Regions from separate parts of the Planococcus faecalis genome, predicted to be linked through region 2. Evidence: riboswitches for the same ligand, from Rfam matches in the RefSeq annotation. Region 2 holds a riboswitch; the other holds the start of a gene.
The links. Region 2 has a riboswitch for cyclic di-GMP ahead of flgB (flagellar basal body rod protein FlgB). Riboswitches for the same ligand answer to the same signal wherever they lie in the genome.

Region 1: it holds a riboswitch for cyclic di-GMP, as region 2 does, so the genes downstream of both, AJGP001_RS16830 (amidase) here and flgB (flagellar basal body rod protein FlgB) in region 2, are expected to answer to the same signal.

Annotation. Positions count from the first base shown of each region.
Region 1 is NZ_CP019401.1:3,384,559-3,387,983, reverse strand. It holds gene AJGP001_RS16840 (DUF4395 domain-containing protein) at 1-81, opposite strand, end outside; gene mgtE (magnesium transporter) at 218-1,576, opposite strand; cyclic di-GMP riboswitch class I at 1,707-1,794, shown strand; gene AJGP001_RS16830 (amidase) at 1,842-2,711, shown strand; gene AJGP001_RS16825 (hypothetical protein) at 2,817-3,425, opposite strand, start outside.
Region 2 is NZ_CP019401.1:206,182-209,606, reverse strand. It holds gene fliE (flagellar hook-basal body complex protein FliE) at 16-312, opposite strand; gene flgC (flagellar basal body rod protein FlgC) at 741-1,196, opposite strand; gene flgB (flagellar basal body rod protein FlgB) at 1,202-1,603, opposite strand; cyclic di-GMP riboswitch class I at 1,683-1,769, opposite strand; gene AJGP001_RS01095 (flagellar hook-basal body protein) at 1,992-2,828, shown strand; gene AJGP001_RS01090 (flagellar hook-basal body protein) at 2,843-3,425, shown strand, end outside.

The DNA of each region.
Region 1 (3,425 bases), 320 kb from region 2:
TGGATGGAACAACAACGCCGCTACGACAGTAACGACAACAAACGTCTGATTGGTTTGAACAAGGGGTTTTGGAATGGTCATAAGCGCGCCTCCTTCGATTACAACCTATTATACCTAGTGTCTTACTTGGTATAAAGTTATTTGCCTGAAAAAGTGCGAATCACCATACGTTGAGTCAGTAATTATTTTTAGTGAAAGTTTTACTCAGGGACTTTTCTTACATCAATTGTGAAATGAACAGTGTGGCCATTCCAAAATAAATGAGCAGAGATAGAATATCGTTGATGGTAGTAATCAGTGGACCGGAAGCAACGGCTGGATCAATATTGAATCGGTACAGAATCAGTGGGATAATAGTTCCGGCTAAAGTACCAATAATTAAAGTCATTAATAGAGAGCCACCCACGACAATTCCTAAAATAAAGCTACCTTGCCATACATAAGCAATCAATAAAATAAGAACAGAACAAATCACGCCAATAATGATGCCGACCCATAATTCTCGGATGATCAGTTTAACGGTTTGCTTGAAATCTAGCTTTTGCGAAGCTAGTCCACGAACAACAACAGATAGGGATTGTGTGCCGGTATTTCCAGTCATCCCAGCAATCAACGGCATAAAAAAGGTTAATGCGACAACTGCTTGCAACGTATCTTCAAAACGGCTAATGATGCTGCCTGAAAATAGACCAATGAACAGCAGGAGGATTAGCCAAGGAAGGCGACGATAAGCTGCCGTCCAAGCCGGAGTATTAAAATCAATCGATTTACCAGATGCCGAAAGTTTTTCAATGTCTTCATTGGCTTCTTGCATCACGACATCAATGACGTCATCAACCGTTACAACCCCTGCGAGTGTATTGTCATGTTCCACAATGGGCAATGTCACAAAGTCATAGCGGCTAATGATGTGTGCCACATCTTCTTGGTCCATCAATACATCAGCTTTGACGACGCGGTTGTACATAATGTCTTCTACTTTATCCTCAAGATTTCCAAGAATTAAATCCTTATAGGAAATCACGCCGCGTAGTTTTTTATCTTCGTCTACTACGTAAAGGTAATTGAGATACTCCGCTATTTCTGCAAAATGCTTGATTTTATCAATAGCATCTCGAATTGTATAATGCCGTGGAATCCATACGTAACGGTTATTCATAAGACGTCCTGCAGTTTCTGGCGGATAATTGATCGTTCTTTGAACAAATTTAGAATCGTCTTGGTTAATTTGAGATAACAATTCGTTAATGCGATCAGGCTCTAAATCATCTAAGAATAAAGCCAAATCATCGTTATCCATACGATCCAACACTTTTTTTGATTTTTCTACACCCAATTTTTGCAGAATTTCGGCTTGCTCTGTTTTAGGCAGCTCTTGCATTAAATCTGTGAGTTGAAAAATCGTTAAATACAACAAAAATTTGTTTCGATGTTTTTCTGGCAAATGTCGATAATGAACACCCATATCGTAAGGTTGGAGTTCACTCAATATTGCCTGAAATTCATTACTATTGCCTTCTTGTAAAGACTGAATTAATGCCAATGTAATTTCGTCTTCACGTATTGCTGTAGACATTGTAGGTCACTCCTTAGTAATAAAAGATGTAGACAAATCCTACTGTTGATTATTGCCTTAAACTTCACAATTTGAAAGGGCTATTTAAAAAAGGTAGTAAAATCTCATAAATTAACATATAATAATGAAAATCTGAAAAAGGCAAACTCCATCGAAAGAGGAGGACGCAAAGCCATGAGCCTACCCGTTGAAAAACGCAAGGTCGTCTGGTTGCCAGGGTCTCGTTCTTTGAGCTCCGGCTTACAGAATGGGAGGATATCAGAAGATGAAAAAAATAATAATGGCAGGTGTGTGTTTGTTGATTATGCTGACACAAAGTGGAGTGAGTGCACAAGCAGCTGAGACGGAAGTCAAAGCTACCTGGTTATGGAATCCGTGGATGATTTATAGCGATGAAGCGGGAACCCTTGCTTTTTTAGACAGTAAGGATGTCAATAAAGTCTACGTGCAGATTGACGCGGATATTCCCGTGGATGTCTATAAAAGGTTTATTGAAAAAGCGGGACTATTAGGAATGACGATTTACGCATTGGACGGTGCTAGTGACTGGGTAGCACCAAAGGGCTTTACCAAGCAAGATCGGTTGATGAACTGGTTATCGTCTTATCAACAAGGTGCTTTGCAAGCTCAAAAATTTGCAGGTGTTCATTTGGATGTAGAGCCTTACCTTTATAGCGGTTGGAATACGAACCGAGCGGCCACTGTAAAATCCTATCAAGCCCTTTTGAGTAAAGCTAGTGCTAGTACAGCTGCAATGAACTTACCCCTTGAAGCAGATTTGCCTTTTTGGTTTGATGAAATCACTTATAAAAATATTTATGGCAAAGGGATACTTGCAGAGTGGGTGATTGCTAACACACATAGTGTGACCTTGATGGCTTATAGAGATTCTGCTGCTTTGATTACAGAACTTGTAAAGAACGAAGTGGCCTATGCAGAAAAATACGGCAAATCAGTAGTAGTCGGAGTTGAAACTGGTGAGACTGATGAAGGCGACAACATTTCTTTCTATGAAGAGGGCGAAACTTTCATGGAAGGTGAATTAGCTGCAGTAACTGCACACTATGCAGGGATACCTGGTTTTGGCGGCGTCGCGATTCACCACGTAGATAGCTGGAAAACGATGACACCCTAAAAAAACAGCAAGGTTGGCCGGTATGGCTCAACCTTGCTGTTTTTTTATGATTTACTCATCTATAAAACCATAAACCGGACACGCTACTAACATGTCCGGTTTATATCACTGAGTGTTGCCAAAAGTTTCTTGAAGAATGTAATACGATTGCTTCAAGCGTTCTTTGGATTGTGGCAGTCCCCATGTGTCCCATGAATACTGGGCTGCTTGAGTTGCAGTAAAGGTTTCAGTTGCTTTACCATTATCATCCGTTAAACTAGCAGCGACATCTATTCCTTCAATTGTTCTCGAAGCCTCAATGCCGTCTTGTTGAAGATCCCCTGTAAATTCTCGTTTTGCCGGATCTTTAGCATTCAGCAACATCCAAGGAATTCGGATTTCCATGATGCCTGTTTTTTCATCGTAGTAATAATCGTTCAAAGAATCATAGTTTTCATGCTCCGGATTGGCAATACCAAATCGGAAAACACCGGTTTCATAAGAAGAAAATGGCAGTGTTTCTCCAGTATCGGGACGCACAAATTCTTTGTTCAATGCGAGTCGAATCGGATGGAAAGTCGACTCAATATTTTCTTCTGCAGGAATCATCTTTAAACGGTTGTGATAATCATAATAGAAGCTGTCGTAATCGCCTGCAACTTGCATTTGTGCTTGTTTTAAATCGTTCATCTTCAACTGAAAATCTGCGAGAAATTCTGTTTTCCCCAACGCATC
Region 2 (3,425 bases):
TCCTGCCGGTTTCAATCATACTTGCATTCTCATCACTTCTTGATAAGCTTCAACCACTTTATTTCGTACCTGCATCGTCATTTGCAACGACAAGCTGGCCTTTTGCGAAGCGATCATTACTTCATGAACATCCTGAACTTCTCCTGTCACCAATTGATTGGTCAATTTATCTGATTCGTTTTGTGCTTTGCTTACTCCTTTTAATGCATCTTTGAATATTTCCCCGAACCCTTCAACTTTGTTGTCCAGCTTCACTTTGTCGAATAATTGGTTTTGAATAAAAGGCGTTTGAATCCCGCTGATTTTTTCCATGGTGCCTCCTAGGTAGTTATAGTAGGATAATTTTTTTATATACCGCTTCGGCCGCTCTGGGCATGGCTCTCGTAAGAAGCCAGGCAAAGAACGCCTGTCTTCTTACTTCGCCTAGCCCGTGGACGCGCCTACGCTTAGAAAGTTGGTGAATTAAAAATCGAACTTTCAATTTCGCACTACTTCATAAAGACTTATAGCAAACTAACTCTATGTTTCACTAGTTAAAATCAATAGTTTCTTCTTATTATTTCACGACTCTTAGAAGAAAAAGCGGAAGGCGGCGACTATTTTAAGTAGGTGCTACTAGGAAACCGCTGCTCCTGCATCGCTGCGCTAGCTTCGTCGCAAGGAGATGGTCCAAATTCCTGTGGACCATCTCTTGGAAAGCGTCCGCCTGGAGCAATTTCTTTCACCTTAAGTAAAGTGTATTATTTGCCGATTTCCAAAGCTTTCATAAACATGCTTTTTGATGCATTTAATGCCGTGACGTTTGCTTCGTATGAACGAGTTGCCGACATCAAATCGACCATTTCTTTTAGTGGATCCACGTTGGATGAACGAACATAGCCGTCTTCTCCAGCATCTGGATGTTCCGGATCATACGTTAGTGTAAAAGGCGTCTGGTCTTCTCTAATTTCCGACACGTTAACACCTGTCACTGCAGTGTTTCCCCTGTTCATTGCCGACTGCAATTGATTGGCAAAAGGCGAGGTTCCACTTTGAGACAACTCAACTGATTTTCTGCGGTACGGCACCCATTCCCCGTCCACTAATTCGGCACGGTTCGTATTGGCGTTTGCGATGTTCGCAGAGACCACATCCATGCGCATTCGGTTAGCCGTCAGCCCCGAAGCACTAATATTAAATCCGCTGAATAAACTCATTTTTGTTATCTCCCTCCATTAATAACAGAGCTAAGACTGTTGAGTTTGCCGTTGACCCGTTCGGTTACGGCGTTGTACCATAATTGGTTTTTTGCCAGTTCAGCCATCTCGACATCCATGTCGACATTATTGCCATTGTTATTATATTGGGTTGAGTTGTTTGTTAAGATTTTAGTCGATCCTACAGTAGCTTCATTGCTAAACGACAGGTGGCGATTGTCTGTTTTATAGCTTGAAAGACTTTGCTGATTCATCGCTGTATCGAGCGCTGCTTGGAAATCTACTTTTTTGCTTTTGTAATTAGCCGTATCTACATTGGCGATATTCGCTGAATGAACTCGCTGTTTAAGTGTAGAAGCCGATAAAGCTTGTTCCATGGTCTCTAGAGATTTAGGGAATATATTCATCGATAAACTCCTTTTTTTTACAATCAATATGCTAATAAAAATCCACTTTAAAAAAGTGGATTTTTATCAAATATACCACTTAGGTAACCCGGCTACCTTGTACACTGTGTATTTAGGCCCGTAGCTTTGCGTCTTTACCTTTCGAGTAAGTTTGCCATTTTCATTATGATATTCTATTATTTTTTTATTAAACTCATCATTTTGTACTATTTTCAAAAATTAATAACAAAGTGATAGTATCATGTTTCAATAATTTTGTATATTTTTCTTTTTATAAATATAAAATGATATTTCTTCCATATTAATCAATAAGACACTATTTTTATTCATTCGTTAATGTTATGCTACGCGATATCTATCATTATGTTAATAAGAAGGAGAAAAACCTATGTTTCGCGGATTATATACTGCTACATCAGGGATGATGGCCAATAATAGGAATCAACAAATATTGACAAATAACCTATCAAACGCCAATACTCCAGGATTTAAAGAAGACAAAGCAGTCTTACGAGCATTTCCAGACCAACTCATCGTAGCGATCGAAAATGGAAAAAAAGGTACAATAGTCCCCCAAAATATCGGTAGTTTGACTACAGGAGTATATACACAGGAGGGTATTCCGTCTTTTCTTCAAGGTCCGTTACGAGAAACTGGAAATTCAACAGATATGGCGTTGTTGGATGAATTATTACCACTAAACACGGATACCCAACAAAAAGGGACGATGGTTTTCGCAGTGACTGCTGAAAACGGTGAGATGCGTTACACAAAAAACGGCTCTTTCGCAGTAAACACTGAAGGATTTTTAACGACTAGTGACGGATTTCCTGTTCTCGGCGAAAACCAACAACCCATTCAAGTTGGTTCAGCCGATTTTACTGTCCAAGACAATGGCCAACTTATTCTAGCAGATGGTACACAAGGCGATCGCTTGTGGATTGGTCACACGGACAACCCACAGCAATTTGTAAAAGAAGGTCAGAATCTTTTACGCTGGACGGGAGATGCAGAAGCTGCTCCTCAGTTTATCGATAATGTTGCTCGACTTGCTGGCACAAACAGCTTTTTAAAACAAGGGTTTATTGAACAATCGAATGTGGACTTGACCAAAACCATGACAGACATGATGACGACATACCGCGGCTTCGAATCCAACCAAAAAGTAATTCAAGCATACGACCGCAGCATGGAAAAAGCCGTCAATGAAATCGGACGCGTTTAGGAGGAAGTGAACCATTGAATATCCAAATGAATACTGCGAGTAACACGATGAGTGAACTGCAAAAGAAAATCGACTTGATTGGCAACAATATCGCCAACGTCAACACCAATGGCTATAAACGTCAAGAAGCGAGTTTTTCAGATGCACTCGTCCAGTCTATCGAAAAACAAGTCGGCCAACAAAATGAAATTGGACGAACCACGCCTTACGGTTTACGGATTGGCGCCGGCGCGATTCTGTCCCAAACCGCTGTTCGCAATGAGCCAGGTTCGATTCGCCAAACCGATCGCCCTCTCGATTTTATGATCCAAGGGGAATCCGCCTACTTCCGCATTGCCGCTGAAGGCAATACTTTTTATACAAAAGATGGATCTTTTCAAGTTCAACCAGTTCCCAACTCCAATCAAGTGCGTTTGGTTACCTCGAACGGGGATGCGGTACTCGGCGCTACCAATCAGCCCGTCGTTTTTGATGCTGATTATAAGGATATTCAGTTAAGCGGGAATGGCACTTTGGAAATTTCTTATACCGATGCCACTAAGCAACCTACTGAAATCCAAATGGGTGTTGCCCAGATAAACCGGCAAGGCTCACTCG